3 regions of the Paenibacillus sp. FSL K6-2441 genome follow, and region 3 is predicted to be linked to each of the others. Evidence: predicted binding sites of a transcription regulator. Region 3 holds the regulator's gene; each other region holds the start of a gene.
The links. The regulator Rex, encoded in region 3, represses fermentation and respiration genes when NADH is low (regulators of the CRP and FNR family bind a similar motif). The targets are predictions, from matches to a motif close to TTGTGAAATATTTCACAA.
Positions count from the first base shown of each region.

Region 1: NSQ80_RS19655 (formate/nitrite transporter family protein) is a predicted target of Rex. The motif match lies at 2,213-2,230, and genes of this name have one in related genera.
Region 2: pflB (formate C-acetyltransferase) is a predicted target of Rex. The motif match lies at 9,306-9,323, and genes of this name have one in related genera.

Region 1 covers NZ_CP150174.1:4,265,282-4,276,256, forward strand. Annotated here, with positions in the region: gene NSQ80_RS19650 (molybdopterin oxidoreductase family protein) at 1-675, opposite strand, end outside; gene NSQ80_RS19655 (formate/nitrite transporter family protein) at 1,267-2,100, opposite strand; gene NSQ80_RS19660 (FAD-dependent oxidoreductase) at 2,515-3,876, opposite strand; gene NSQ80_RS19665 (hypothetical protein) at 4,312-5,115, opposite strand; gene NSQ80_RS19670 (ABC transporter ATP-binding protein) at 5,130-5,993, opposite strand; gene NSQ80_RS19675 (M15 family metallopeptidase) at 6,233-7,129, opposite strand; partial or broken gene NSQ80_RS19680 (DEAD/DEAH box helicase) at 7,360-8,478, opposite strand; gene NSQ80_RS19685 (AarF/ABC1/UbiB kinase family protein) at 8,524-10,194, opposite strand; gene NSQ80_RS19690 (phasin family protein) at 10,199-10,507, opposite strand; gene NSQ80_RS19695 (uroporphyrinogen-III synthase) at 10,563-10,975, opposite strand, start outside.
Region 2 covers NZ_CP150174.1:2,798,053-2,809,027, forward strand. Annotated here, with positions in the region: gene NSQ80_RS12860 (response regulator) at 1-836, opposite strand, end outside; gene NSQ80_RS12865 (sensor histidine kinase) at 811-2,661, opposite strand; gene NSQ80_RS12870 (carbohydrate ABC transporter permease) at 2,713-3,540, opposite strand; gene NSQ80_RS12875 (sugar ABC transporter permease) at 3,540-4,424, opposite strand; gene NSQ80_RS12880 (extracellular solute-binding protein) at 4,518-5,903, opposite strand; gene pflA (pyruvate formate-lyase-activating protein) at 6,113-6,853, opposite strand; gene pflB (formate C-acetyltransferase) at 6,969-9,236, opposite strand; gene adhE (bifunctional acetaldehyde-CoA/alcohol dehydrogenase) at 9,486-10,975, opposite strand, start outside.
Region 3 covers NZ_CP150174.1:2,616,379-2,627,353, forward strand. Annotated here, with positions in the region: gene NSQ80_RS11895 (acetate kinase) at 1-979, opposite strand, end outside; gene NSQ80_RS11900 (3-hydroxyacyl-CoA dehydrogenase NAD-binding domain-containing protein) at 976-1,848, opposite strand; gene NSQ80_RS11905 (AAA family ATPase) at 1,986-3,488, opposite strand; gene NSQ80_RS11910 (hypothetical protein) at 3,481-4,014, opposite strand; gene NSQ80_RS11915 (DUF5590 domain-containing protein) at 4,270-4,755, opposite strand; gene NSQ80_RS11920 (amidohydrolase) at 4,816-6,114, opposite strand; gene NSQ80_RS11925 (redox-sensing transcriptional repressor Rex) at 6,111-6,755, opposite strand; gene dinG (ATP-dependent DNA helicase DinG) at 6,796-9,651, opposite strand; gene NSQ80_RS11935 (hypothetical protein) at 9,848-10,477, opposite strand; gene panD (aspartate 1-decarboxylase) at 10,898-10,975, opposite strand, start outside.

The DNA.
Region 1 (10,975 bases), 1.6 Mb from region 3:
GTCCGTGCCCGGATAAAGCGGGATAAACCAGTCGGCCCGCTGTCCTGTCCGGTTGCGGTGCACGTCGATGACGACGAGCTGTGCTCCCTGTTTGCGGGCTTTTTCGATCAGGGCAATCTGGTGCATGTTGGTGCTAACGAGGTTGCCACCCCACACGATGATCAGCTTGGCCTTGACCGTCTCTTCCGGGCTCGTCCCGCCGCCGAATCCCATCGTATATCTCCATCCCGCAGTGCCCGCGGAATTGCATATGCCTTGTTGCAGCTGCGTCGCGCCCAAACGGTTGAAGAACCGCCGGTCCATCCCATCGACGCTCAAGATCCCCATATTGCCGTAAAAACTGTACGGCAGGATCGACTCCGACCCATACTCCCGGATCAATCCCTTATAACGATCCGCGATCTCTTGGATCGCTTCATCCCAGGTGATGCGTTCAAACTTCCCTTCCCCCTTGCGTCCAACGCGTTTCAGGGGATACAGCACCCGTTCGGGATGGTAGACCCGCTCCGCCATATTGCGGACCTTGTTGCAGATCGCGCCTTGCGTAATCGGGTGATCGGGGTTGCCGGTCACCTTGACGATTTTTCCATTCTCTTTATGAAGCAGCAAGCTGCACGTATCGGGACAATCCAGCGGACAAACCGCAGGAAACACCCCGTTAGGTTCATGGATCATGCTCCACCCCTCCTGTCTGTAGCCTATTGTAAGAATAAACGTCCCCGGAGTAAACCCCAAGGCGGGAATTTCCTTATGGCGGGATGGTGGGATGCGAAATGGCGAGGTGGTAGGACGGTCAAGATGACGGATGGCCGGATGGCAGGTTGGCAGGGCCGGGGGCCGATGCCGGAGTGTGGGGGTGTTCCGCACACCTCTTTACACGATTATCCCCTTCGTTCAGGTGTATAACTTTGATTAATAATCCATCTTTACAAGTATCCCTTTCGTTCAGATATCCGTATTTGATTAGATATCCATCTTAGGTCGGTATCCATTTTGATCAGGTATCCGCTTTCTTCAGGTATCTTTTCGGGAGGTAGAGATTCGAAGGAAGGGGCGGTTGATGAGAGTTAATGAGGTTAATAAAGATATGAAGGATGATGAGGGTAACTTTCTAGCCCATAGCTGATCGGCTGGTTTGCTGGTTAGCTGGTTTGCTGCTAGTCGAGGCTCACTTTTATCCTTACAAATTCTTTCTGATTCATCGGGATAATGGTGTAAAAAGCGCTCCGGCAGACAGCAAACCCAGCCCAGCCCAACCAAACCGGTTTATCCGTGTTCTCTCGCCGCTACAGATGACGTAGCCAACTCAGTAACCTGTGCGTCTTTGGACCCTTTATCCTTCAGAAAAGCAGTCCAATACGCCGAAGCCACGAAGATGGCCCCGCCGGTCAAATTCCCCAGCCATACCGGCACAAAGTTACCCAAGTATTCGCCCCAGGAGTAATACCCTTCAAAGATCGCTGCGGGAATCAGGAACATATTCGCAACAACGTGCTGGAAGCCGATCGCGACAAAGGCCATCGTTGGGAACCAGATGCCCAAGATTTTACCGCTCATATTGTCTGCACCATAAGACAGCCAAACCGCCAAAGCAACCAGCCAGTTGCAGCCGATCCCGGACACAAACGCTTGCAGGAAGCTGTCGTCCAGCTTATGACCGGCCATATCGACCAGCTTCTCAAGATAAGGTCCGCTGGCTGTTAAGCCAACCACATGCCCGAAAAAATAAGCAACGAACAAAGCGCCAACGAAATTGCTCAAAGTGATGAGGACGAGATTTTTGCACACGTCACCAGTGGAAATCCGCCCCGCCATCCGTGCTAACGGCACAGCCATCATATTGCCGGTCAACAGCTCACCGCCCGCCAGCAGCACGAGGATCAGCCCGATCGGGAAAACCGCAGCCCCAATGAAATTGGCGATACTGCCCCATTCCGCCGGAGCGCTGCTGATCACGCGAATATCAAGAAGGAAGCCAAGCGCGATAAACGCCCCGCCCAAAAAACCAAGAATCAATACGGTAAGCAGCGGATAATGTGCTTTTTTGACGCCATATTCCACGGATACTTCGGCAATTTGCGCAGGTTTTGAATAAGCCATGATCCTGTCTCCTTTATATGTCACTTCTAAACGACACTTCACAGGTCATTCGTCGTTATTAAGACGTGTTTATTGTAGCGTGCGAGTCTACCTCGAAAAAATAACATAGATCACGTTAACGTTTTCACAAAGTCGGTGTTGCATCATGAACACAAAAGACCCCTTCCGGAGCAATCCCGGAAAGGGTCTTTAACCTACACGTTAACCGTGCATTTACTTGGATGGTGCGGCGATCCCGTCCAATATTAACTGCCATACGGCATCGAAATCTGCATCAATCCGTTCATTCGTCCATTGGCGGAAGTGCGCAGGATGATGAAAGTGCAGGAACGCCAGAAAGATGGCTCTTGCGGCTTCCTTCGGCTCCAGCGCTTTGAATTCTCCCGCACGAATGAACTCGCTGATATTTTTTTCTTAGGCGTGAACAGTTTCCCGCTTCGGAACTTCCGGCAGCACCTCTAAGCCTGCGCTGTTCAAGAAATTCCACGGCTTGTTGTAATGAGGTTGGAAGAAGAAATCAACGAAAGCGAGCTCTTCCATTTTCATTCCGTTTTGGATGCATACCGAAATCGTGTTGATCGACTGAGTCAGATCCACCTTCGACATGATTTGTGCACCCAGGATCCGGCGAGTATTTTTCTCATAGACCACCTTCAGCATGACCGGCTCATGGGTTGGCATAAATTCCGGTCGGTAGTTGTCGGTGATGAGTACCGCTTCTGCATCCAAACCGGCGTCCTTGGCCGCTGCTAAAGTTAATCCGGTCCCGGCGATGTTATCCTCGTAAATTTTAATCCCCGAAGTGCCTTGGGTACCCATATACTTCACGGTTGGCGCAACCAAATTTCGCGCTACCAACGTCCCCATGCGAACGGCGTTGGTTGCCAGCGGGATATAGGCATGCTTGCCTGTCGGGTTATAGAAGACGGCGCAGCTGTCGCCTGCCGCATACACATCCGGCTTCGAGGTGCGCATATATTCGTCCACAATGATCGCGCCGTTGTCCAGCATGTCGACCTGACCTTTTAACAGCTCCGTGTTAGGACGGAACCCGATGCACATGATCACCAGGTCTGCAGCGTATGTGCCTTTATCGGTGATGACTTTCGTTACTTTGCCGTTCTCGCCTTCAAAGCGCGTGACCTTTTGGCCTAAAGCCAGCTCGATGCCGTGTTCGCGGAGCGATTGTTCGATCTTGTCCGTGTACTCCGGATCGAGGTATTTGCTCAAAATACGGTCCTCCGCATCGATCAACGTAACTTGCTTCCCATTAAGCTGGAACGCTTCAACCAGCTCCACGCCGATGTAGCCTGCGCCGACAACAACGATATGTTTGGCTTGCTGCGCTTTTTCGATGATGGTGTTGGAGTGGTTATAGTTCTTCGAAAGCAAAATATTCTCCAGATCACTGCCCTCAAATTTCGGTACGATCGGCCACGACCCCGTCGTGACAATCAGCTTGTCGAAGCGATCTTCAAACACTTCGCCCGTCTCCAGGTTCCGGGCTTGAAGGACTTTCGCATCCGTATCTACCGATACGACTTCGTGCCGCATCTTTGTATTTACACCCAGCTCAGCCAATTGCTGCGGCGAGGAATAGAACAGCCCCTGAGGATCCTTAACCATCCCTCCGACATAAAGAGCGATGCCGCACGACAAGAACGAGATATTGTCGTTCCGTTCATATACGGTAATTTCCGCATCCGGGTAAAGTTTGGCCGTATTAACGATCGCCACCGTGCCTGCATGGGTACATCCGATAACTGCTACTTTCATGATTTCTTCCTCCTCCATAATCAATACCTGTTTGATTGTGTATAGCTAATTTCTTAACTTGTGAAAATCGTCACTTATAAAACTCGAGTTGTTGTGAAATATTTCACTTCATGGTTCTTATTATAGTGTGACTTTTTTCACATTGCAAGAGGGAAAAGAAAGTAAAATTTCTCAATTTAAAATATCCGAAAGGCCCCTATGGCTCCTTCTCGCGCGCCTCTTTGCACGATTATCCCTTTGGTTCAGAATTGGGGAACCCTTATCAGACTTCCCTTCGATTTGGGATATTAAGCTGGAAGGTTGAGGGATCGGAAAAAAGAAAAGCACTTAGACAACTCCTGAAGCCTCTTCAGGATCGCCAAGTGCTCGTTATTCATATTGCGTATGTAGAAACCAACAACCGCGCGCATCCTTACCCCTGCGATAGCCGTCTCTTTATTGCGCTTGAGCCGCAGCAAGCTGCTGACGGATCTCGGCGTATTTGGCCTCCCGCTCCGGCTTGGTGAGCTTGGGACATCCGTAACAGTAGCCATGGCCGGTGTCCGTCCGATAGGCTAAGCAACAAGTTGGTTTCATCGGCGATTTCTCGCCTGGCCGATAAGGATCATCCAGCAACACTTCCTTGATCCGATACGGATTGCGCTTTAGGCCAAATACCTCGGCTGGCAGCTCCTTCACGAACTCGTACTCCTCCAGAAGCCGAGAACGCAAGGTTTCCTCCTCCAGACGCCCGGCGATGGCATGGACGTAATATTGCACGCCTAACGGCAGCTGGCCCCACAGCTGCGCAACCGGCAGCTTCGAGACTGCAGCAATATTTTCCATGACTGGTCGCAGCACTTCGCCATAAAAACGGGTCAGCTCGCGGGTCTGCCAGGACAGACGGTCACCGGTTGGCCAAGGCTGTTCAGCCTTATCGTTCAGCACAAAATAAACCCAAGGGAATCCGTTGACCATCACGAGTTGCAGGGTGAGATTTTCGAGCGAAAAATGCAGCTTGCCCGAGGCCACCGACCCCATGTAGTGCAGCGCTGCACACACCACCCGCCAGCTCGTAGCGAAATAGGTTGCGGATACTTGAAGATCAAGCCCCTTAATTTTCTCCTGGTAGATTTCCAAAAAAGCCACCAGCTGCCCGCGATCCAACAGCATCTCAGCGGGCATCGTGAAAAAGGCATCCGTCCGCTGCTCTGTTACAATCGCCAATTGCTGCTCCAGCAGCTGATAATTGATGTTCATCTTTGGTTCCCCCACTACAGGAACGAGACGACTTTGGGCGAAACCTCTTCCGGTCCATCATTTTTGCCCTTGCGTACTTTGCCTTCGGCTGCAGCCCGGTACAGCTCATAAGGGAGGCACAGCGGTACGCCACTCCGCGGATCGGTCACGATATCCGCCTCGATGCCAAACACGTCGCGCAGCACTTTGGAGGTCACAACCTCTTCCGGTGTACCGGAAGCGACGGCCTGGCCTTGCTTGATCGCAATCATGTAATGCGCGTAACGAGCGGCATGATTCAAATCATGGACAACCATTACAATCGTCCGGTTGGATGTGGCATTCAGCTCTTCAAGCAGTTGAAGCACTTCCAACTGATGGGCCATATCCAGGAACGTCGTAGGTTCGTCGAGGAACAGGATATCCGTCTCCTGCGCCAGCGCCATGGCGATCCAGGCCCGCTGCCGTTGACCGCCGGACAGATGCTCTAAGGCCCGGTCACTGAACTCGGTCATGCGGGTGGCTTCGATCGCCCACTCCACAATTTTCCGGTCCTCGGCCTTCAAACCTCCAAACCCCTTCTGATGCGGAAAACGCCCGTACGATACAAGCTCATAGACCGTTAATCCTTCCGGGGCGGTTGGGTTTTGCGGAAGAATCGCCAGCTGCTTGGCTACTTCCCGCGTCGACTGCTTATGGATCGATTTGCCGTTCAGCAGCACGCTGCCGGACTTCGGCTGAAGGATCCGAGCCATCGTTTTCAGGACCGTTGATTTACCGGAACCGTTCGCGCCAACCAACGCCGTGATTTTCCCCTCGGGAATCGAAATGTTTAAGTCTTCGACAATCAGACGATCCTCATAGGCAATGTCTAGATGCGAAGTTTTTAAGGAAACCATGGCACTCATCCTTTCCGTGTCCAACTGAATAAACCCACCAATGTATCATTGTAAAAAGAGTCTATATCACGACTTCATCTTAGATTCATAAAAACTTCATCTTCTTAAAGATACTGATAATCATTATCAGGTGTCAACTGTTAATTTTATTAGGTTCCTTCGCTGGATGGAAAATCTAAAAAAGACGCCCGCAGGCGTCTTTCCTGGATGAGCTCATGATCTCGAAAAATCCCATGAAATCACTGGCCCGAAACCGGGACGGCATCATAGTATTCTTCCAACGTAATGCCGCGTTTGCCGATGTCGGCCGCGATTTCTTTCCCTACATAACGCAGGTGCCATGGCTCATATTTGTAGCCGGTAATGTCTTCCTTCCCTTTCGGATAACGAATGATAAAGCCGTATTCGGTGGCATGATCCGCCAGCCAGGCCGCTTCCTTCGTGTCACCGAAGCAGCTTTCCGCTGCGCATTTGCCATCGCTGCCCGATACGTCGATCGCCAGACCCGTCTCATGCTCGCTGTGGCCCGGAACCGCGCTGTACGTCTTCGCGACTTCCTCGCCGTCCTTCTCCACGTAACGGTTAAACAGCGCCGTTTGGGTCTTATGTGAACGGTACGCCGACACGCCGGCCAGATAGATACCGTCTTTCTCGGCTCCAGCGAACAGCTCCTCGAGCGCCTTTGCCGCCTCTTTGCGCATCATGCGTTTTTCGATTTTTTCTTTGAATGTAAACCGGACGTCGGGATAGACCAGATCCTTCGGCTCGTAATCCTCCGGTAAAGCAAATTGCTTGTTGATCAGCACCGCCACGCTGTACGGATCCCCCATCGCTGCGCGGTCCCCTCCGCTGCTGTCGCTGGAACCGTCAGGGGCCTGTGCCGAATCGCTGGAATCCCCGTTCCCGGTAATGCCGCCGTTTGCTGCGTTATTGCCTTCCGTAGCTTGGTCGTCCATGGTGTCGGTGTCGTTGGCGGCATTGTCCCCCGCACCGTTATTTGCGCCGGCGGCCGTGTTCGTGCTGTTCTGTGCCGGTGTCTGCGGAGCGTCGGCCGCTTGTTTGCCGCAGCCTGCGATTAATACCGCTGTTAACAACAGCGCCATCGCCGCAGTCACCACGCCTTTCTTGCTGTTCATCCTGGTTCCTCCCTGTGGCGGTGCCTGGATTGACGTTTCTCAGGCACCTGTTGTGTATTCTACTATCCTTTTAACGTTAACGGATGGAGTGCGTAAGAAGTTACATGGAAATTCGAGGGCGCCGGCTACCGCCCCCGGCGCCCTCGCCCTCCGCCGCGGCCGCTCTGCCCGCGGCGGCCCGGCCCACGGCGGCCCGGCCCTGGCGCGCGCGAGGCGCCCCCGGCGGCGCCGCTCTTCTCATATCGCTGCCGCTCCAGCTTGCGGCCGATGCCCCGCTCGATCAGGCGCAGCGCCTCCATATCCTTCGGCGCGGCGAACGTCACGGCCACGCCCTTCTCCCCGGCGCGGCCCGTCCGCCCGATGCGGTGGATGTAGCTGTCCACATCGTGCGGAATGTCGTAGTTGAAGACGTGGGTGACCCCTTCCACGTCGATCCCGCGCGCCGCGACGTCCGTCGCGACCAGCAGCTCCAGCTTCGCGCTGCGGAACGCGCGCATCACCTGCTCGCGCTTCGCCTGCGATAAGTCGCCGTGCAGTTCGTCCGACTGGAAGCCCGCGGCCTGCAGCGCTTCATTCAGCGTGCTGGCCCGGCGCTTCGTGCGGCAGAAGATCACGGCCAGATAGGGACGCTGGCTGCGGATCGACTCGATCAGCGCGCTCTGCTTGGTGCGGTCCGTGCATTCCACCAGGATCTGCCGGATGCTGTCCAGCGTCACGCGCGAGGTTTCGGCGATCTGGATGTCGCGCGGCTTGTCCATATACGTTTTTGCCAAGCGCTTCACATTGCCCGGCATCGTTGCCGAGAACAACATCGTTTGGCGGCTGCGCGGAACGAGCGACAGAATCTCCTCCACCTCAGCCAAAAAGCCCATATGCAGCATCTGGTCCGCTTCATCGAGCACCAAGTAGCGAACGGCGCCCAGCGTCAGCGAGCCCCGCCGCAAATGATCCAGCAGCCGGCCCGGCGTGCCGATGACCAGCTGTGCACCATTTTTCAGCTTGCGCAGCTGCCGCTCCACGTCCTGACCGCCGTAGGCAGCCAGGACGGAGAGGCCTTCCATCGCCTCCGCCAGCTTGCGGGCCTCCGCAGTAATTTGAATCGCCAGCTCCCGCGTCGGGGTAATGATCAGCGCCTGCGCCTCAGGGCGCTCCGGGCGGATCTTCTCCAAAATAGGCAGCAGAAACGCCAGCGTCTTGCCCGTGCCGGTCTGCGCCTGCACGATCGCGTCCTCGCCCGACTGCAGCACAGGGATCGCTGCCGCCTGCACCGGCGTCGGGTTCACGATGCCTTGTCCCTGCAGCTTGCGAACCAGGAGGGGCGATACATTTAAACTCTCAAAAGTTGTCAACAGGTTTCACCTCATCTTCTTCAGCTTCCCTATTGTAACACATCCTTAGAACCTTCCCGACCGGAAGATCGAGTAAAGCAGCCACAAGAACATCAGCGTCGCGACCACAAAGCCGATTTCGATTGCCGGAATGTTCCAAAGCAAAGTCGGCATCCGCGAAAGGGAAGAGCCGATGATGAGGCCAACCATAATGATGCTGAAGGCCAGCAATACGATGCTAAACGACAAGCGATTGCTGATCTGGTCCAGCTTACGGAGCAGCTGCTCCATCTCCGGTACGTTCATATCCATCTTCAGCTTGCCGCGAGCTAGTGCGCTCGACAGATTGCGGATCTGCTGCGGAAGATCCACAAGCGAATCCGCCAGCTCGTAAGCTTCGTCAAACAGCTTCTTGCCAAGCCGGCGCGCGGCATATTTCTCACGCATCAGCTTGCGCCCGAAAGGCTCCGCTAAATCCAGAATGCGAAGGTCCGGGTCGAGCGCCAACGCCACCCCTTCGACGGTGAGCAGCGCTTTGCCCAGCAGCAAGAGGTCAGCGGGCAGCACGACGTGATGCTTCTGGGCCGTTGCAAACAGATCCTGTAACGCCTGACCGATCTGGATCTCTGCGAACGGGATATCATAGTAGCGCTCACGAAGCCGATCCAGGTCCATGCGCAGTCCGGCCGTATCGGCATCGTCTCCGACAAGGCCCATGCGCAGAATCGCCCGCACCATCCCCTCCGTGCTGCGCCGCATCAAGGCGATCACCAGCGAGGACAGATGATCCTTCATCTCCTCGCTAAGCCGCCCCACCATACCGAAGTCGATGAAGGCGAGCTCCCCTTTGCTGGTCACCAGCAGGTTGCCGGGATGGGGGTCCGCATGGAAAAAGCCCCCCTCAAAGATTTGCCTAAGCAGCGCATTCACCAGCCGCTCCGCCAGATCCTTACGGTCGTACCCCAGCGCATCAATCCCCAGCAGACGGTTGAGATGCTGCCCCTCCACGAATTCCATCGTTAACACGCGGGAGGTCGTGAGTGGCCAATGGACCGCCGGGATATATATTCCTTCATCCGCCTTGAATTGCCGGCGAATCCGCTCCATGTTCCGGCCCTCGAAGCCGTAATCCAGCTCCGCGCGGATCGAGCGGGCGAACTCTTCGACCATTTGGGGAATTTGATACCGGGATACCCAGGACCAGCGTTTGTTCGCCAGCGTCGTCAGATGCTGCAGGATGTCGAGATCCATCTCGATCACCGGGGCGATGCCGGGCCGCTGGATTTTGATTGCGACCGGCTCTCCTGTTATGAGGCGGGCCCGATGCACCTGGCCAATCGAAGCTGCCGCGAGCGGCGTCTCGTCGAAGCTCTGGAACAGCCCCGCCAGCGGCTGTTCCAGCTCCGCTTCCAAAATGGCGCGAGCCTCCTCCGCCGGAAACGGCGGCACCTGGTCCTGCAGCTTGACGAGCTCTTGGATGATCGCCTCCGGCAGCAAATCCGAGCGCGTGCTGGCCAATTGGCCGACCTTCACGAAAGTTGGGCCCAGCTCCTCCAGCACGAGCCGAATTCGCTCGGCCAAGGTCCGCGAACCGCGCTCGCCGGTGTGCTGCGGCCGCGAAGGCAACCGGATCAGCCGGGCCAAGCCGATCTCCTCGGCCAAATAGCCAAAGCCATGGCGCCCAAGCGCCATGGCGATTTCACGATAACGGCCGGTATGTCGAACGAAGCTGCTCATTGCTTTAAGGCTGCTGCAGCTCGGCGAGCTGAATTTCCAGCTCCGCTACCCGCCGTGTCAACTCCTCTACCTCTTTTGCCGTGGCCAAGCCCATGTTCTGCAACGCGGACCGAACCTGCTCATTCACCAGCTCTTTGAACTTGCTTTGCTCTTCGCTGCCGCGTTCAATCAGCTTCTCCACCAGCTGTTTTGATTCGGAAGGGGCCAGCTCTCCGCGTTTTACCAAATCATCGACGATGCTTTCGATCTTCTCCTTGCTCATGATCGTCAAACCCCAACCCAGCGAAATCGCTTTTTTCAGTAAATCGCTCATTGCCCATCATCCTTTCATTTGAGGTTTGTAGTACCTATACCTATCATTACCCAATTTAGGCTCGTTGTTCATCTCCGCCGCTTGGGGCTGCAAAGAGCGGTTCGGCTTCACCCGCATAATAACGGGCCAACTCAACCATCATGCTGCCCATCCGTTCTTCCTTGGGAGCCAGCACCCGGGGCACCCCGGATTCGTATAGACCGGCTGCCGTCACTTTGCCCACAGCCACCGCTAATACCGGGCCTTTCAGCACCTCCAGCAAAGCGTCAAGTTGCCCCTGACGCTCCGCGTGCTCCATCAGAAAGCGCACCTGCGGTCCGCTTGTAAACGTCACAGCATCAATTTCCCCGGCCAAAATATCGCTCAACAACTTCTCTAACTCCGCTTCGGGAGGCGCAATATGCTTGTAGGGCAGCAACTGGCGGCAGCTCGCCCCTTGCTCCTCTAACCAAGCGACCAGGCGGGGCG
Region 2 (10,975 bases), 180 kb from region 3:
AAACCATGTAGCCCTGCCGCCATGCACATCCGAACGGGAAGTTCCTCCTTGCTGCGGATGAGCTGTCGGATCCGCTCAAAGCCCGGCATCAGCGTCTCCTCGTCAACCGTCCGATCCGCTGAAGGGGACGGGAACACGAGGCACCATTCCCCCTCCCGGATCTGCAGCACAGTTAAGCTTGGCAAAACTTCGCCAAATACATCCTTCAGCGCATGCTTGATGTGCAGATTCCACGCTTTTCGTTCATGGAGCGTCCAGGCGATGGATCGGTGCGAATAACCTTCCAGATCCAAGAGCAGCATGGCGTAACGCCGCTTCGCTTCACCGGCGTCCTCGTCGTCCCACAACAGCCCTTCCGCATCTGTCTCCTGTCCGAGCAATGAATGTAATAGGAAGTTTTCATTGGCCAGATCAACCACCTGGTTCATCCGCTGCTCCTTGTTCAGGTTTTTGCGCTTCTCGCGAATCTGTTTGGCGATCCCCCGAACCGTCTCCTCCAGCTCAAAATAATTGATCGGCTTGCAAATATAATCCTTCACGCCGTAACGTATTGCAGTTCGAGCATACTCAAATTCCTGATACCCGGTCAACAGCAAAATTTCGCAAGGAATCTCCCGCTCCCGGAGCTCCTGCAGCAGTTGAATGCCGTCCATCACCGGCATGCGGATATCGCTTAAGATCAAGTCGGGACGATGCTGCGAAGCCATCTCTAACGCTTCCTTACCGTTCTTGGCCAACAAAACAACTTCAAACCCCATTTCCTCCCAAGGCAAAACCTTCGACAAGTTCGTGAGTATATGAATTTCGTCGTCAACCAGCAACGCTTTTAATTTCATCGTGATCCCCCGCCTCATATCTTGGTATCACACATTGAATCGTCGTCCCGTACCCGGGCTGCGAGCAAATAAACAATCCGTATCTGCTGCCATACTGAAATCTTAGCCGATCCGACACGCTGCGAAGCCCCAAGCCCCGGCGTTCATGATTCGGATATGGCGCCATGGAACGATACGCCGGATCGTCCAAATCCGCGTATTGGATCTTCGCCAGCTGCTCATTGGTCATCCCAATTCCGTTATCTTCAACCCTTAGCAGAATGCGGTCTTGCTCCATTCTCCCCGTGACCGTGATCCTGCCTTTATAATCGATGCCCTCAAACCCGTGCTGAATGCTGTTCTCCACGAGCGGCTGCAGCGTTAATTTCAACAGCAGACAGTTCATCATTTCGTCCGGAATATCAATCGAATACTCAAACAACTCCTCGAAACGGAACTTCTGAATTTCCAAATAGCTGCGCATATGCTCGATTTCGAGGCTCAGCTTGATCTCTTCCTTGTCTTGAATACTGATCCGCAAAATATTCGCCAGCCGCAGCACCATTTCGCTGACCTTACGCCCTTCGTTTTGGACGGCAAGCACGTTAATCGATTCCAACGTATTAAACAGGAAATGCGGCTTAATCTGAGCCTGCAGGACGCGCAGCTCGGCGTTGGCCTTCAGCCGTTGCTCCCGTTTCACTTGCTCAAACAGCTCATTGATTTTATCCATCTGGTTATTGAAGCCCTTCTGCAGCAGAAGCAGCTCATCGTCGCCTTTCTCATCTACCCGAGCTTTCAGGTCACCGCTTTCCACCTTGCGCATGAACCTGACAATCACACCAATCGTTCCTGTGATCCGGTTCATAAAGATCAAGTTAAATAACATCGCCGTCAGCACGCACACACAAATAATGGCAACAAACCATTTGGCAAAGGTCGTCACCTCCTGCGACAAATAGCTCCAGGAAGTAACCGAAACTAGACTCCACGGATAATCCTGCAATTTATAAATGGAGATAACGCTCTCTTGGTTGTTAAATTTACCTTTAAAGCTCCGATACCCCTCGCCGCTCTCCCATTTCAATTTTTTTGGCAGGTACGCTTCGATTTGCTGTCCATCCAACTCCAATTGATAATCGTATAGAATCAGGCCTTTGTCATTCACCAGCATAAACCGGGTATCGCGCATCTGACTGCCCAGCTTCAGGTTCTGAAAAATCTTCTCGAACTCCCAGTTCTTGATCTGCACCACCAGCACGCCAACCCGCTCCAGATTGCTAAGCTCCTTAATCAGGCGGATTTGCGTAAACACGTTGTCCGATCCGGTTAATTCCGGATATTCGTGGGGAGCGATCCATTTCGGTTGGCCGTTAAGGGCCATCACTTCGTTATATAAAGGATGCTCCTTAAATTTTTCGTAGGGCAGCGTCTCGAAATTTTCCTTATTAAATATCGCGATGACATTGGATTGCCGGCCCCCATGGATGTTGTACAAAAACGCGTAGTCAATGGCCGGATGGCTATACAGCAGGGAACGGAAATTTCGCTGATTGGCGTTCAGCTCCAGTTGGGTCGTGGCCGTCAAATCCTGGGTATCCGGGTCCTTGGCTGATAAAGCGGCCTGAAACACCCCTTTGGAGATGCCATTATCCGTGACGTTATTCATCTCCTGAAAGACGTTCTTAATGCTGTAGCTGATCGCCTTCAGTGAATATTCCGCCTGCTGGCTGTATTTCTTCTCAATCGAGTTAAACGTAATCCAAAACGTGATAATGCCTAACACAAACAATGGAATGATGACTAAACCCAAAAAGGCGGTAAACAGCTTAATGCGCAAATTCATCGGCGGCAGCTCCCAATTGGTAAGACTATCCCTATTCTAACACGCCACGATCTAACCCTTAACGCTGCCGGCCGTAACGCCTTCAATTATTTTTTCCTGAAGCACCGCATAGATGATCATGACCGGCAGCACGCTGAACACGATGCCAGCTGACATCTGCGCGTAGTTGGTGTTGTACGCATCGCGGAATCCAACCATCCCGACCGGGAGCGTACGAAGTTCTTCTTTGGATAGAAAATAGTTCGCCAGCAAAAACTCGTTCCAGTTGCCGAGGAAATTGATGATAAACACCGTCACGATCGCCGGTACTGTCAGGGGCAGCATCACGCGAAAGAACATCCCCGCTGAGCCTAAACCGTCCATGACAGCTGCTTCTTCAATTTCACCAGGGATCGAGCGCATAAACGCCGCCAGAATGATGACCGAAAACGGAATCGCGTTCGCCACATAAGGCAAAATCAACGCCATATGCGTGTCGAGCACGTTCAGGTTGCGCATCATGCCGTAGATCGGCAGCAGCAACGAGTTGTTGGGGATCAGCATCCCCAGCAGGATCAGCTGGAACACGACCGCGCTGATCCGATTGTACCGCATGCGCGTTACGGCAAAGGCCAGCATCGCAGCAAACAGGATCGACAAGCACGCCGATAATACACCGATATATAAGCTATTGAAAAAAAACGTGCTGATCTTGGCGTTCACCCAAGCATTCATGTAATTGTCAAAAATAATCGACGACGGCAACCCAAACGGATTGGAGGCGATCGCTTGGTTATCGGTTTTGACCGAAGAGAACAACACGAACAGAAACGGATACAAAATGATGAGTAGATACGCCATCAGGAACAGATGCGGGATCGTCTTTTTCAGCACTCTCATCAGTATTCAATCCTTTCTGTGCGTCGAACGACAAGAATTTGGTACAAGGCGGTAATAATGATCGTAAAGGCAAAGATCAGTACGGCGATGGCGTTGCCAAACCCGTGGCGGAAGCTGGTGATCGCGTAACGGATCATGTACGTCGCCATGACGTCCGTCGAGCCGGCCGGCCCGCCCTTGGTCATGACCAGCACAATATCGGCCGCTTTCATGGCGCCAGCCACCGACAGCATCACGACGACGCTAATGATCGGCATGATCAGCGGAATGGTGATTCGGATCGCCCGTTGGATGCCGCCCGCTCCATCAATCGCCGCCGCTTCGTCCAACTCGCGCGGGATCGCCAGGATCGCCGCCAGGACCATTACGATGTAGAACCCCGTCCACTGCCAAGCATTCGTAATCAGGATGGAGAGCATCGCCCAATTTTTGTCGGACAGCCAGTACACCGGGGGAATGCCAAAGATCCCAAGCACTTGGTTCATCAACCCGAAATCCGGGTTATAAATGAACCCCCACAAAATACCGATCACGGCAGTGGACATGATCGACGGCATAAAGACCGCGGTCTTATACAGTCCCTTGAGCTTCTTGACGTTTGCGATTAAGAGGGAGAAAAAAACGATCAGCGGAACTTGGATCAGACAGGAGAACAGAATGAAATATACATTGTTCCGCACCGATTTCCAGAACGCTTGATCCTTAAACGCCATCTCGTAATTATCCAAACCGATATAGGTCATATGCTTGGAAATACCGTTCCAGCTGGTAAAGCTGTTGTTGATGGCGGTAAAGATTGGATAGATGAAAAAGGCAAGAAACAAGATCAATGCCGGGAGAACAAATAAGCTGTAAATCAGAGGACTTCTGAGCGCTTTATTCATGCCTATACCTCCGTAGTTGGAAGCAAGGGCGTCCCCAGAACCGCTGCCGGCGGGTGACGCCCTTGTTCGATGATCAGTCTTAAGAATTAACGATTATTCCGCTGCGGCATTGGCTGCATCTTGCGCTGCCTGCACATTTTCCAGCATCTTCGCCGGCTCGATTTCGCCGCCGATGATTTGTTGAATGCCCATGCTCAGCGCCGTATTCACTTCCGCTTGCACGAGCGCGTCAAACGCCGGGAAGGAAGTGCCGATTTCACTTACCGCTCTAAAAATATCCTGCATCAGCGGGTCGTCGGACGCCGTCTTCATTTGCTCCAAATCCATCTTCATGGCCGGAAGTACGCCGTCTTCTTTCAAGCCGCGCAGCTGCATTTCTTCCGTCCACATGTTCTTAATGAACTCCTTAACGGCCGCCAGCTTCCGCGGATCCTCCGCCACCGCACTGGAGAAGCCGTAACCGTTGTTGGCATCCTGCATGACGACGACCGGATCCCCTTCATTCAACGGCGGCATATTGAAGAAGCCGATTTTACCCACCATATCGCCGGCTTGAGCCGGATCGCGGAAGACGGAGTTCGCCCAGGAGCCGTCCATCATCATGATAGCCTCGCCCGTAATAACCTGGTTTCTCATATCCGCGTATTCAAAGCCCAGTTCGCCTTTCTTAAAGTAACCTTTTTGAACCCATTCCTGATGTTTGGCAATCGCCTTAACCATATTCTCGTCCGTCCATTTCGTTGCGCCTGTCTTGAAGCCGTAAGTGATCTCCGGACCGGCAAAATAGGACCACAGGTTATTGGTCGTCATCAGCGGAATCCAAGCATCCTTGGAGGACTGAGCAAACGGGATTTTGCCGTCCGCCTTGATTTTCTCAGCGATTTGCTCCAGCTCCCCAAGCGTCTTCGGCACACTCAGCCCTTTGGATTCAAAGTACTCTTTATTATAGAAATACCCTTCGATGGAACCCCCGATTGGCAAGCCGTATACTTTGCCGTCAAGGGTAAACGGATCCAGTGTCGTAAATTTATCTTTAATGCCCAATTCTTCGATGATCGGTGTCAAATCCAGCATCAGGCCTTCCTTGGCATATAGCTGGGCATCCGGACTGCCAAATACGTCGAAGATTTCCGGCGGTTTGCCCGCGGCCATTTCGCCCCGCAGCTTCTCTTTGCGGTTCACTTCGGAGTCCACCGCATCCAGCTTGATGGTTAAGCCCGGTACAGCAGCTTCCGTCTTCTTGACGACGTCCTCCAGCATCGCCAGGCGGAACTTCTTGGATTCCCCAACCTGGGTGTGGCGGATCGTGATTTCAAACGGATCGTTGTTCGTTTCCGTTTCGGTCCCCGCATTTGACGTGCCCTGACTTTCATTCGACGGGGCAGCATTGTTTCCGTTGTTGCCGGATTTGCCGCAGCCGGCGAGCAGCGCGGATGCAACAAACACAAGAGACAGCAGCAGCACCAAACTCTTCCTCATGTTAGATAGACCCTCCTCAAACTCGTTTATGTGATACACCCTCATTATAGAAAGCGTCACCACCTTTGATAAGGAGGACATTTTTCTATTAAGGGGATAATATCCTCTAAAAACCAAAATGAAAACGGTTAAACCTAACGTATATCGAGAGGTTTAACCGTTTGGAATTGAGATATTGGATTTTAGCGTGAGAATATATGACATAGATTTCACGGTTTGGCTGGTACTTGCTGCTCGCCTTCACGAATCAACCGATAAGCTCGTTCGATCTCTTCATCCGTTGGCGAAGGTACGCCTTCCAGCGGATAAGCCCAACCGAGCTCCTGCCATTTGTACACGCCCATTTGGTGGTAAGGAAGAATTTCGAATTTCTCCACGCCCTTCAGGCTGCCGATAAATCTCCCAAGCTCCAGTAAATCCTGCTCATCGTCGTGGATGCCGGGCACATACACGTGACGAATCCACATTTTCCGATCATGATCCGACAGCCAGCGGGCCATCTTCAACATTCGATCGTTGGGTTTGCCCGTCAGCTTGATATGCTTCTCGTTGTCGATATGCTTCAGATCCAGCAGGACCAGATCCGTTACATCCAGCAGATCGCGAATTTTATCCCCTTCATTATAGCCGTTCGTATCCAGCGTCGTATGAAGGTTCCAGCGTTTCTTCACTTCCCGGAACAATTCCGTGACAAACGGCGCCTGCAGCGTCGCTTCGCCGCCGGATACCGTCAGTCCGCCGCCCGATGTACGGTAATAGTTCAAATACGGCTCGATCTCGGCCAGAACTTCCTCGACGGTCATCTCCTTGCCTTCCGTCAAGCTCCAGGTGTCCGGGTTATGGCAATATTGGCACTGCAGCAAGCAGCCTTGCATAAAGAGGACGAAACGAATCCCCGGTCCATCTACGGTTCCGAACGTTTCTAACGAATGTATGCGACCTTTAAGCATCTTCGTCACCCTTTCCCTAATTCGCCTCCGATAAAGGAATGAGGAGAAAGGCGATCCAAGCCCAACTCCCCATTTTATCGTTCAGCTTCAATTGTTGCTGCCCGTCAGCAGGTTATTACATTTTGCCGTGGAAGGTCCGGTTGATGACATCTAGTTGTTGTTCACGGGTCAACTTGATGAAGTTCACCGCATAACCCGATACACGGATTGTTAATTGCGGATAGTTTTCCGGATGTTCCATTGCGTCCAGCAGTTGTTCGCGGTCAAAGACGTTTACGTTCAAGTGATGCGCTTTGCTGCCGAAGTACCCGTCCATCATCGATACGAGGTTCGATTTCCGGGTTTCCGTGTCTTTACCCAAGGCCTTCGGCACGATCGAGAACGTATTCGAGATGCCGTCCAAGCTGTGCTCATATGGCAGCTTCGCTACCGAGCTCAGGGAAGCTAACGCCCCTTTCTTGTCGCGGCCGTGCATCGGGTTCGCCCCTGGTGCGAACGGTTCGCCGGCTTTACGTCCGTCCGGCGTGCTGCCTGTTTTCTTACCATATACAACGTTCGACGTAATTGTCAATACCGATTGGGTTGGCAGCGAGTTGCGGTACGTTTTATGCTTGCGGATCATGCCCATAAACGTTTCAACCAGCTCTACCGCAATTTGGTCAACGCGGTCGTCGTTGTTCCCGTAGCAAGGGAACTCGCCTTCGATTTCGAAGTCTACGGCAATGCCGTTTTCGTTGCGGATCGGTTTCACTTTGGCATATTTGATCGCACTGAGCGAGTCAGCCGCTACGGACAAGCCGGCGATACCGCAAGCCATCGTGCGGAGAATGTCGCGGTCGTGCAGCGCCATCTCGATCCGTTCGTAGCAGTATTTATCGTGCATGTAGTGGATCACGTTCAAGGTGTTCACGTACAGCTTAGCCAGCCATTCCATCATCGGGATAAAGCGTTTCTTCACTTCGTCATAGTCGAGGTATTCCGAAGTGATGGCCGGATATTCCGGACCAACTTGGACGCCGGATTTTTCATCCTTACCGCCGTTGATCGCATACAGCAGAGCTTTCGCCAAGTTTGCGCGAGCGCCGAAGAACTGCATTTGTTTCCCGATTCTCATCGCGGAGACGCAGCATGCGATACCGTAATCGTCACCGTAAATCGGACGCATCAGATCGTCGTTTTCATATTGAATCGAGCTCGTCTCGATCGATACCTTCGCGCAGTATTTCTTGAAGGCGTCAGGCAGTTGCTCCGACCAGAGCACGGTCAGGTTTGGTTCTGGAGCCGGCCCCAGGTTGTACAGCGTATGCAGGAAGCGGAAGCTGTTCTTGGTTACGAGCGTCTTGCCGTTTACGGACATCCCGCCGATCGATTCCGTTACCCAAGTTGGGTCGCCGCTGAACAGTTCGTTGTACTCTGGCGTTCTCAGGAATTTCACGATCCGCAGCTTCATGACGAAATGGTCAACCAATTCTTGAGCTGCTTCTTCGGTTAATGTTCCTTCGGCCAGATCGCGTTCGATGTAAATATCGAGGAACGAAGATACGCGTCCGAGGGACATTGCCGCACCGTCTTGTTCTTTGACCGCTGCCAGATAACCGAAGTACAACCATTGGAAAGCTTCCTTCGCATTGTTCGCCGGTCTGGAAATGTCGAATCCGTACATTTCGCCGAGCTGTTTCAATTCGCCTAAAGCGCGAATTTGTTCAGAAATTTCTTCCCGAAGCCGGATCACATCTTCATCGATGACATCTACTTCAAGAGATTTCAATTCTTGTTGTTTTTGCTTGATCAAGAAGTCTACGCCGTACAGGGCAACGCGGCGGTAGTCCCCGATGATCCGACCGCGGCCGTATGCGTCAGGAAGACCTGTGATGATCCCAGCCTTACGGGCGGCTCTCATTTCCGATGTATAAGCATCAAATACCCCTTGGTTATGGGTTTTGCGAATCGTTGTAAACAGATTTACGATCTCAGCTGGCAGATCAAAGCCATAAGCTTTGCACGCATTGATGACCATGTTGATCCCGCCGAATGGATGGATCGTGCGTTGGAAAGGGGCTGAGCCCTGAACGCCTACGATTTGTTCCTTCTCTTTATCCAAATATCCAGGAGCATGGGAAGTGATCGTGGATGGCGTGTTCACGTCTACATCCAGGACCCCGCCGGCTTCCCGTTCTTTCACGGACAGCTGCGATACGATATCCCACAACGCTTTCGTGTTCGCCGAAGCGCCTTTCAAGAAGGACTCATTACCTTCATAAGGATTCACGTTTGATTGGATAAAATCGCGCGTATCCACTTCCTTCATCCATTTCCCAGGTTTGAAGCCTCTCCATGCGTTTTGCGCCTTGGTTTCTGTTACTTCTCTTTCGATCACCGACATCTTGATTCCCTCCATTTTTATATGTGGTCGCGGTTGAAGGTCTATCCCGCGCCTCATGATCCCTAAAATTTGTGATACTTTTCACAACTTAGACAATTATGGTGCCCGGCCCCGAAGGACCGGGTTCCACTCCGTTAACAAACTTCTGAGGGATCATTTATATTGTAATCATAGCTCTTCCTATCCAAAAAGATTGTGACAAATATCACAATAAGTGATATTTGTCACCATTTTTACACGCCTGTTCACTTATTCTTCAAATCTTCCATAGAAGGCGTCGCGATAAATCTCAGCCAGCTCGCTGACCAGCGGCAGCTTCGGATTCGCAGTCGTACATTGGTCTTCGAAGGCACGGTCCGCCAGGTAATCGACGCGCGATTCGAAATCCTTCGCATCGAAGCCAAGCGCTTGGAACGATTCCGGAATGCCCAGCTTCTTGTTCAGATCGCGCACCGCTTTGATCAAGCTCTTCACGCCTTCTTCCGTCGTGCGAGCCGGCAGACCCAGAATGCGGGCGATTTCCGCATAACGTTCATCGGCAACGAAGTTTCTGTATTTCGGCCATGCCGCGAATTTCGTTGGTTTCTTCGCATTGTAGCGGATGACGTGCGGCATCAGAATCGCATTGGTACGTCCATGGGCCGTACCGTATTGACCGCCCCATTTATGCGCCAAGCTGTGGTTGATGCCAAGGAATGCGTTGGCGAACGCCATCCCTGCGAGCGTCGAAGCATTGTGCATTTTCTCGCGGGCCAGCTTGTCGCCGGTCAGCGCCGATTTCTCCAGGTATTGGAATACCAGCTGGATCGCTTTGATCGCCAGACCGTCCGTGTAGTCGTTAGCCATGACCGAGACGTAAGCTTCGATCGCATGCGTCAGTACGTCCATACCGGTATCTGCAACAGCCACTTTCGGCAAGCTGTAGACGAACTCAGGGTCAATGATCGCAACGTCCGGCGTCAGCTCGTAATCCGCCAACGGGTATTTCGTGTTGCCGTTGATTTTATCGGTAATAACCGAGAACGAGGTAACTTCGGAACCGGTACCCGATGTCGTTGGAATGGCCACGAATTTCGCTTTTTGGCCAAGACGCGGATATTTGTAGATCCGTTTGCGGATATCCATGAATTTTTGCTTCAGATTGTGGAAGTCGGTATCCGGATATTCATAGAACAGCCACATGCCTTTCGCCGCGTCCATCGGCGAACCGCCGCCCAGGGCGATAATGCAGTCCGGTTGGAACTTCGCCATCAGCTCAGTACCGCGTTGTACGGTCGTGGTCGATGGATCCGGTTCAACGTCCGAGAACACTTCGATGGCTACCGGCGTTTGGCGTTGACGCAGGAAATGTTCGACTCTTTCCACGTAGCCGAGCTTCACCATCATCGGGTCAGTAACGATCATGACGCGGGAGATGTCCGGCATCTTCGCCAAGTATTGCGTCGAGTTTTTCTCGAAGTAAATTTTGCTAGGCACTTTAAACCATTGCATGTTCACGGTACGATGATTCACCCTTTTCACGTTGATCAGATTCACGGCCGTGACGTTCGACGAAGTCGAGTTGCGTCCGTACGATCCGCAGCCCAGCGTCAGCGACGGCAGGTTTGTGTTGTAGATGTCGCCGATACCGCCTTGCGAAGAAGGTTGGTTCACCAGGATCCGGCAAGTTGGCATCCGATCGGAGAATTGTTGAATCACTTCCTCATTGTTCGAGTGGATTACCGAGGAGTGACCCATGC
Region 3 (10,975 bases):
CGATGACGTCAACCCCGTTCATTGCCGCAGCATACGCACCGATGTATTTGCGCAGGCGATATTCGTACATTTCAAAGGCCAGCGTTTCATTGGGTTTGCCGGCTTCCCAGCCGTCTGTAATGTCCCGCATGTCGCTGCTGCTGCCGGAGATGGCGAGCAGACCGCTATGCTTGTTCAGCATCGAGTTCACTTCGCTGATGGACAGCTCTTCCTTATTCATCACAAAGGTAACGACCGTTGGATCCAAGTCACCGCTGCGCGTACCCATCATCAAGCCTTCCAAAGGCGTCAGACCCATGGAGGTATCCACCGATACTCCGCCTTTAACCGCAGTCAAGCTGGCTCCATTCCCGATGTGGCAGGTGATGATCTTCAGCTCTTCGATCGGACGGTTCAAAAATTCCGCTGCCACACGGCTGACATATTGGTGCGAAGTGCCGTGCGCGCCATAACGGCGGATGCGATGCTTCTTGTACAATACCTTCGGAATCGGGTACAAGTACACCTTCTCTTCCATCGTTTGATGGAAGGCCGTATCAAAGGCCACTACGTTTGGAACGCCTGGCATATTCGCCTCAGACGCATTGATCCCCATGATCGCCGGCGGGTTATGAAGCGGCGCCAGATCAAACAAGCGGCGGATTTCAGCTTTAACTTCCGGCGTAACGAGAGCAGAACCTTTAAACGCTTCGCCGCCATGCACGACGCGGTGACCTACCGCTTGAATCTCATCAACCGAGGACAGAACGCCATGCTCTTTGTCGGTCAATTTCTCAAGCACTTTACGGATCGCCGTCGTATGCTCCAGAATTTCACTGACCTCCGTCACTTCTTCTTTACCCGTTGGTTTGTGGGTCAGGATCGAGGAATCCATGCCAATCCGTTCGACCAGGCCTTTGGCCAAAACGGACTCATTCGTCATATCGTACAGCTGATATTTCAAAGAGGAGCTTCCTGCATTAATAACTAACACTTTCACAGCCGATCACCGTCCTTATCGTATTTAAAGAAGCCTTCGCCCGTTTTAACACCCAAATTGCCGGCGCGGACCATTTTCTTGAGCACGAAGGAAGGACGGTATTTCAGTTCACCAAATTCGCGGAACATCCGTTCCAAAGCGGCCAGCACCGAATCCAGACCAAAGCGGTCAGCCATTTCCAGCGGACCGTATTGGAATTGGTAACCCATGCGCATCGCTTCATCGATTTCTTCTGCGGAAGCAACGCCTTCGCCCAGTACATGCAGCGCTTCATTGATCATAACGCAAATAATCCGGGATGTTACAAAGCCCGGAGATTCGTATACCATGATGCCGCGTTTCTCCACGACCTCTTCAACGAACCGCTTCGTCTCTTCAAACGTCGTATCCGAAGTTTTCAGACCGCGGATGATTTCCACCAGATTGATTTTGGCAACAGGATAAATAAAGTGCATGCCGATGACGCGCTCCGGATATTTCGTTCCGCCGGCAATCTCGGTCAAACTCAGCGTGGATGTATTACTTGCTAAAATAATGTTGCTTGGACAAACTTGGTCCAGTTGCTTGAATACCTCTTTTTTGGCATTCAAATCTTCCGAAATGGTCTCGATCACCATATCGCAGGTACCGAGTTCGGCAAAGTGTGTAACTTTATGAATACGGGATAAGATCAATTTCTTCTCCGCTTTTGTGATCGCCCATTTCTCGAGCTGTTTCTCCAGACTCGTCTCGATCATGTTATATGCATGATCCAATTTATCGGCTGTCTCCTCCACGAGCAACACGTCCAGCCCTTTAGCAGCCAGCATTTCACTGATGCCTTGACCCATTGTGCCGCCGCCGATGACACCAATTCGTTTGTAATTCATGGTCCTCTCGCTCCATCCTTTCATCATCTGTACATAATATGGTTTTCCAGATGTCGAAACATACATCTTTTAACACCCAACATATAATAATATCTTAGCACGAAGAAAAAGTAAAAAAAAATAACCGGCATCATGAATTATGCCGGTAAATGGGCGCTGTCACGAAATTGACAACGAAATTGCTCGCCGGAGAGACGTTCTTCTTTTAACAATATCTCTAAGGATTTGTCGAAAACTGCTGAATGCTGTTCGAGCAACCGCTTTGTTCTGGCGGCAAGATCCTCCAAAATTCGCGTATTTTCGTTCATCAGCACCTCGGTCGTCACCATGTCCATATTCACGATTCCAAGCTCGGTCAGCCCCGACGTCATCATCGTATGCACGATCTTTAACGCCTGCTCGAAATCGTTGCTTGACCCGGTGCTGCGCCCGCCGTAGTAAATTTCTTCTGCGGCTGCCCCGGCCAAGGCGATCATAATTTGACCTTCCAAATACGATTTGGTGTACAAGTACTTCTCGTCCTGCGGATTGTGCCGGACATACCCCAGCGCTCTTCCGCGCGGGCTTAATGCAACCTGACTGACGCTGCCTGGGGCAACAACCTCCGCGGCAATCGCATGGCCCAATTCGTGGATGGCCACGCGGCGCTTCTCCTCCTCGGCGGCCTGCCGGTCGGTCTGCTCACCCATCAGCACTTTATCGATTGCAACCGACAAATGTTCCTGAGTGATTTGATCCACGCCATCCCGCATCGCATAGATCGCCGCTTCATTCATCACGCTTTCCAGTTGAGCACCGGAGAAGCCAAACGATTCTTCGGCGATTTTGTCCAAATCAACGTCCTCCCGCAGCGGTTTGTTGGCTGCATGCAGTTCGAGGATATGACGGCGTCCCTTCTTGTCTGGCAAATCAACCTGGATATGCCGGTCAAAACGGCCCGGCCGCAGCAACGCGCTGTCCAGCATCTCCTTGCGGTTGGTCGCCGCGATCAGCAAGATCCGCGGCGTGTCGGACGTATAGATGCCGTCCATTTCCGTAAGCAGCTGGTTGAGCGTTTGATCGTATTCACGCTGCTGTCCGCCTTCCCGCTTACCGCCGATCACTTCGATTTCATCAATGAAAATAATCGCGTTTTCTTTGTTTTCCTTAGCCGCGCGGGTTCTGGCTTCCTTAAACAGATCACGAATCCGGCTTGCCCCCACGCCGACATACATTTCAACGAATTCACTGCCGGAAGCGGCCACAAACACCGCGTTCGTATAATGCGCCGCCGCTTTGGCCAGCAATGTTTTCCCGGTTCCGGGAGGCCCGGTCAGCAAAATCCCTTTGATCGGCCGGATACCAAACTTGCTGATTTCCTCATGGCGCACCATGAAGTCCAGCGCTTCGCGGAGCTCCTGCTTGGCGCTCTCCTGACCGCCGATCTGCTCGAAGGTCAGCTTCGCCGGCCCGCGCTTTTTGCGTTTCCGTTCCTGGGCAGCTCCAATCGTGATGCCGCCGCGTATTTTGAGCATTGCAAATACTGCGCCGAACAACACGATGGCCGTAACGAGCGGAATCACGTTAACGCCGATCACTGCCAGAAACACGATCAGTACGAGAATAAAGCCAAGCGCGGCTTCAATCATCCATTTACGCATTTGGCCATACCCCCATCCGTTCCGGCGAACGCGGCAAAATGATAAATTTGCTGTATTGTCCGTCCGTTAAGGTGATATACACGTTCTTCTCATCCATCTCTGCCGTAGCTTTCAGCTTGCTGTTTTCTTGCTCCATCTGTTTCAATGCAGCTGTAATTTGTGTATATTGCTTATTTTCCATAGCCTGAGCAACGGTAAACATGGCGTTTTCCCACAGCTGGTCAAGTTCCGGCGAAGAATGATCCTCGATATCCAGCTTCAAAGTTCGGCTACCGATTTGCTTCTCCCCGTTCTTCTCAATTTGACGCACCAGAGCACCAAGATCCGTCCCCGGCTTTAAATTCAGCTTAAGCTCCAGCTCGTCCGCTTTCACGTTCATATCGACATGATTTACTCCATCTACACTCTTCACAATATTCTCCAGCGGACGCTCAATCGCCCACTGCCGATATAGGAACCATCCACCAAATAATACAAGGGCGGAAATAGCAATGCTTGCAGCAATTGGTCCAATACGCAGTTTCACGTGATGCCCCCCTTATCTATATAAACTATCAACTCTGTGATATATATTCCCGTATATCAAAACTACAAATATGAGTATATCACATCGTATATCAAATTTCGAAGAAAAGTGTGAAGATATTTAAAAATGAACGCTAGTAGTTCTACCCCGAAATGCTACTTTTTCTCAAGCCAAAAAATAAAAACGGTTCCGCGATTCAGGCTCTTCGCCTAAACAACGAAACCGTTTATTTATGATTGATCCATAGACCCCCTGTCAGCGGTTCGGCAGGGTGAACACTTCCGGCAAAGCTTCGCCGGTCGTGAAACTGAAAAACCGATAATAATGGTGGTCCTTCTCTTTATAGAACAGCTGCCACACCAATTGGTTATTGTATATGCCTGGCAGCAGCCGAACCACCCGGATACCCGGCAACGATTGTTTGATGATCTCACGCATTTGGCTCTCGGACTTGCCATCGGACAGCAAGCGTACCTCTGGATCATGTCCTTCCCTTAGCCAGACCATCATTTGGCGGCCGGATGCATCCTCCCCTTGCACGACCCAGGTAACTTCATCCCATACCGACTTCCAAACCTTGTCGCCCCGGACGAGATCCGTCTCCTGCTTCGCCTGCTGGATAGCGGCTCTTTCGGCTTTCCACGTATCCTCATGAATGTATAGATAAAACCGGTGGAGACCCAGGAGCACGATCAACAGAATCACGAGGGACAGCAGGATCCATTTCGTTCGCTTTCTCAAGCTACTCTTCCTTTCCCTTCCTAAGCAAGCAGCCTCCTTCAGGAAACCGCGCGCCGCTCATTATCGTGCCAACAGTCCCTCAAACGCCGCTTGCGCCTCGTAGCGGATGCGTTCTTCATCCAGTGTCAGACAAGCACCGTGCTTGACTACCTGCTTACCGTTGACCCAGACATGCTCTACATCTTTGGCGCCAGCGGAATAAACGGTATGGGAGATATAATCCGTTCTCGGCAGGAAATGGGCTTGCTCCGTATTTAAGGCGATGATATCCGCCTTCATGCCAGCAGCCAGCTTGCCTGTATTTTGCAAGAAGACCGATTTCGCGCCGTATTCCGTCCCCATTTTCAGAGCTTCCAGCGCCGGAACCGCCGTTGGATCGCCGGATACGCCTTTATGAATCAGCGCAGCCAAACGAATCTCCTCCAGCATATCCAGGTTATTATTGCTCGCCGGACCGTCGGTACCCAGCGATACAACTACGCCCTTCTTCAGGAGTTCTGGTATGCGGGCGACCCCGCTGGCCAGCTTCAGGTTACTGCCTGGGTTATGCGAGATGGTAACGCCGTGCGCTGCCAAGATGTCGATTTCCTCGTCCGTCAAATGCACAGCGTGGGCAAGCAGGGTCGGGCGGGAGAACATCCCCAGCTTCAGCAAATGTTCTACCGGGCGGACGCCGTAATCGTTAACGTTCTGCTCTACCTCGGCGCGCGTCTCCGACATATGCGTGTGCATCGGCAAATCGAGATCATGGGCAGCTTGCACAAATTTCTCGATAAAGGCTGGCGGGCAGGTGTATGGTGCATGCGGCGACATCATCGTGGTGATGCGGCCTTCTGCCTTGCCGTGCCAGTTCTGAGCAAACGCGATCGCTTCTTTGAGCTTCTGATCTTGCTCTTCCGGGGAGCACAACCCGATGGCCCCGCGCATCAACACGGCGCGAATACCCGATTCCTCCACGACTTTGGCCACTTCGTCCATGTGATCGTACATATCCAGGAACGTCGTCGTCCCGCCCTTGAGCATTTCCAACACAGATAACGCCGTACCGGCATACACATCCGCCGCAGTAAATTTGGCTTCCATCGGCCACATTTTCTCCTGCAGCCAGGTTTGCAGCACCATATCATCCCCATAGCCGCGCAGCAGCGACATCGCCGCATGGCCATGGGTATTGATCAGGCCCGGCAGGAACAACAACCCTTTGCCGTCCAACGTTTCGGCGCCTTCCACGCCTTCCGGGCGCTCTTCGCCAATATAGCTGATCGTATCGCCCTCAACGAGCATATATCCGTGAATTACAGGACGGTCCGCATTTAAGACGGCAAACGTCCCGTTCTTAATTAACCATTTACGACTCATACGTTGCTTGTTTCCTTTCCGTCTTCCAAGTAGTAAGCCAAGCTCAGCAAATCAGTAGTGAAGTCAGCCGCATGGATCCGAACTTCCGGCGGAACCTTCAGAATCGTTGGCGCGAAGTTCAGAATCGCACCGATTCCGGCGGCAACCAGCTCATCCGCTACGCGTTGCGCCTCCGTATCCGGCACGGTGATGATGCCGATGCGGATATTTTTCGCCCGGACGGTTTCCGCCAGCTCTTCGATCGGCTGAATCGTGATGTTGTTGATCTGCTTGCCGATCTTAGCCGGTGAAGCGTCGAACACCGCAACAATCTTCATATTATCCTTCAAATACGCATTATAATTCGAAAGGGCTTGCCCTAGATTCCCGGCACCCACCAGCGCGACGTTAATCTGTTGGTCCAGATTGAGAATTTGTTGAATTTTTTCAATCAAATAAGCGACATCGTAGCCGATCCCCTTCCGTCCAAAATCGCCGAAATAAGCCAAATCCTTACGGATTTGCGCCGGATTGAGATCCAGCTTCTGTCCGAGCTCCTGGGAGGACACCGTTGGCACCTCCCGTCGGCTGAGTTCATTTAAGAAACGCAGGTAAACCGGCAGTCTGCGGACAACAGCGTCCGAAATTTTATCTGACTTCATGCTTGTTCCCCCTATTCTTCAATGCGATCTATGAAGCGGCTTAGGCTTCGGGATTTAACCATTCCGAGATGCGCGGAACCATCTGAGTTAATGGCATATGCTCCATCTTCGGTCCGGGCAAAGAGTATAAGAAATATTTCCCATAATAAGATTCCAGGATCCGGGTATCATAAACGATCACGATGCCGCGGTCATGCGACGAGCGGACAAGTCGTCCGAATCCTTGCTTAAAACGGATAACCGCTTGCGGGACGGACAGTTTCATGAATGGATTCTTCTTCTCCCGCTGCAGGCGTTCGCTCTTCGCTTCCACCAGCGGGTGGTTTGGCGGCTGGAACGGCAAGCGTACGATCGCTAAACTGGTCAGCGCCTCGCCAGGAATATCCACCCCTTCCCAAAAGCTGCTTGTCCCGAGCAGCACCGATGCGCTGTTCCCTTGGAACCGCCGGGTCAGCTTGGTGCGGCTGCCGCTGTCCATCCCTTGCCCGATCACCGTGATTCCCTCCGCTGCGAGCAGTTCCTTCAGCGGGTCATACACCTGCCTGAGCATCCGATAGGATGTAAACAGCACCAGCATGCGACCTTGCGTCGCCACCGCGGCATCCGCCAGCGATTGCACCAGCGTATGAATGAAATGGTCATCCCCCACGCTGCCCTTCACACTTGGAAAATCGCGCGGGATCACCAGCAACGCCTGATCGCGGTAGTTAAACGGCGAGGGCAGCATCGCTGTGATCAACCGATCCTCTTCCGCCGCCTCAGTCAAGCCAAGCTGCTCGATCATATATTGGAACGATTTATCCACCGATAAAGTCGCGGACGTCATAACGACACTCTTCTTCCGGTCGAAGAAAAATTGCTTCAATTGAGCGCTGACGTCAATCGGCACCGCATACATCTGGAGCGACCGGCTACGGAAGTTCCCGTTCGCCTCCATCCAATAGACGGTGTCCTCGCTCTCCAACTTCATGAAGAAGCGCAGCGCTTCCCGTTCCCCGGCTAAATCTTTAAACAAGCCGCTGATATCGGTGATCAGGCTCTCCGCTGCATAATCGTCCTGCTCTTCTCGGATTTCGGACAGGAGGCGCTCCCCTTTCCGAAGCACGTCGCCAAGACCTACGTAAATTTGATTTTCGAGCGCGGTCAGCGTCTCCCAATCCTTTGGTTTTCGATTCGGCAACAGCCGGTACACGAATTGCCCGGGATCGCCAGGGGCGGCGTCGCTGCGGTCAGGCATCAAGCTGAACAGCAGCTCGCTGAGCTTGTCCCAGCTCTCCTTCACGTCCACCAGCGTTGGATAGATTCCGTCGATGACCGAGCACCATTCTGAGGCTTTCTCCGCGCCCGACGCTTCAAGCGAGCTGCGAAGGTTGGCCAGCTGCCCCGTCTTGCTGTCTTTAAATAACCGGGTCAGCGTATGCACGACCGTAAAATACTTCATATGAATCCCCAAATGCTTGCCGGCCACATCCTCTAAATGATGCGCTTCATCGATAACCAGCCGCTCGTAACCCGGCAGCAGCTGATGCCCCGCCTGGATGTCCGTAAACAGCTTAGAGTGGTTCGTAATGACCACGTCCGCGACACCGGCTTCGTGTTTTGCGCGATGATAGAAGCATTTGCGGAACCAAGGACAGGATCGGCCTAAGCAGGATTCCGACTCACTGGCCACCGTCTCCCATAAATCACCGCCGCGATTGCCGAGATTCAGCTCTTCGTCATCGCCGCTTTCCGTTTGGGTAAGCCATACGACCATTTGCGCGGCCGTCATCACCTCTTCTTTAGGTGTTGAGAAGTCTTTTCTATTTATTTTATGTTCAAATTTGCGCAAGCACAAATAATGCTGCCTACCTTTAAAAACGGCTGCACGAAACGGAAAAGGCACGACCTCCGTCAACAACGGCACATCGCGCTCCCTAAGCTGCTCCTGCAGGTTGATGGTGTGCGTGCTGACCATGACCTTCTCTTCGTTCTTGACGCTGTGGTAAATGGCCGGCAGCAGATATCCTAAGGATTTGCCCGTTCCCGTTCCAGCTTCAACAAGCAAATGCTTGTCTTCCTCAAAAGCCCGCATGACCTCATTCAGCATCATGTTCTGGGCTTCCCGCTCCTCATACTGCGGCAAACGCTCCCGCAATCGTTCCCGGACCTGCTCCATAAACTGCTCGAAGGTCACGCCCGCCAGCGGATTGCGCTCCGTGCTGTCCCTTGGCGCTTCAATGTCAAGCCAATCTTCAACCTGCAAGGCGAATTGGCGGTAGTATACAAAGCCGTCTTCGCTTGGCAGCGCTTCGCGCTCCTTCTCCTGCACCATGGCATCAAAAAACCACCCGAGATCGCTGTCCTCACCTGCAAACAGATCGGCCAAACGCTGTAAGGTCAGCAGCGGCAGTCGGTCACATTCCTCCAAGCATTTGAGGAAAATCAGCGCCGTCGCCAGCGCGTCACTGTCCGCCTGGTGCGGACGCTCATGCTCCACCTCGAACTCCGCCGCCACCATCCCCAGCTGGTAAGAAGTCAGCGAAGGGAACAGGATTTTCAAGAAATCCATTGTGTCCAGGATCCGTCCGGTGAACGGCAAGTAGCCCGTTTTGTCCAAGGCGCTCTGCAGATAATTAAAATCAAATGCTACGTTGTGCCCAACCAACACGACGTCGTTCAGGAGTGGAACCATCTCCATCATCACTTCGTCCAGCTCCGGCGCATCCTTCACATCCTCATCGGTGATGCCCGTTAACCCCGTAATAAACGGTGGGATCGGAACGCCTGGCTTGACGAAGGAACGATACACCTGAGAAATCGATCGATCCGGCTCTATAATGGCAAGTCCCACTTGAATAATATCATCGGAGGACTGGTTACCCGTCGTTTCAAAATCAAGCACAGCATATTTCATTGCAATTAGTTGTCCCTTCATTCCAGTCTCTTTACAGCATAACAGAAGATAGCCAATTTGAAAATTAATACAAACCATATCTGTAATAAAAATCACAAAACAAAACAAGCGATGCGCCGCCATGAGCGGTGTTCGCATCGCTTCGAAAAACATGCCGTAAATAAGTGCGTGACCTGCAGTTAATGAATCATAAATCCTACAATAGCGAAGTCAACTCGGGACCGTAATGCAGTTTACCTGTACTGTTCGCACAAGCCTCCAAATTGGCCAACGGCTCGGGCAAGGACGGATCGCTGTGATGAGCCAACTTGAAGTACTCTTTTGCCTTCTCAAATACGCCCTTGTGCGCCTCGATACACCCCAGCGCGTTGTATATAATGGAACGCAGCCGCTTGTTCGCAGCCTTTTCCAGCACGATCCAGAAATGCTTGGCGGCTTTGTCAAATTGCTCGAGGTGCAGATGGCACATCCCTAGATAAGTCCGAGCCAACACGCTGTCCGTAAATTGCTTCACCACCTGCTCAAATTGAGCAGAAGCCTGGGGAAACATCAGCAGCTTGTAATACCCTTGGCCTTTCACAAAGGCGGGGTCATCCAATTCAGGAAGATCGGGGGTCTCTCTGGACTCCAGGCTCCGGAACGCATGGCGTAAATATCCCATTTTCTCCTCAAAGCTCAGCCATTCCTCGATAATGCCGTCGCTCATATGCTGAAGCAGGCTCCATTTCTTCGCGAGCTCCTGCTTCTGGGCATGGCCGGCCAAGGGGTATTTCCTCGTGATTTCGTCCAACATCTCATTCATTTCCGCAAACACATGCTGAAACATCATTCGCATCCCCCTAACGAAAATGAAATCAGTCCGAGCCTTACGTACATTTTTTGTTTCGGGGGACGATTTCATTCCGGCAGGGAGGAATTACACTTTTTGATGGCCCGTTTCTCTGATTGGATGTGAAAAATCGAATACATTTCAGCGTTTGTTGCGATTTACAGCTCATTGTATTCGAAATTTCATACAAAATTGTGGGTTGAGCGGGCAATTTCCCAAATTCTATATGAAAAATCGAATAGATTGGGGGTAATGCGAACTACGGCCCAATTATATGCGAAAAATCGAATACAATTCGGCGGCATGAATAGTGTAGCGCGGCCGCATCATAATTAAACATACGAAGGGCCCGGCTGACGCCGAGCCCCTTCCCCCATGGCCTCCTCGTGATCCGAAGATGCTTTTTGAACAACCTTATTAACGGATCATGGCATGGAGTTCTTGATGCGCCTTATCCACCGGCTTGTTGTTTTCGTCAACGAACACGACGGTTGG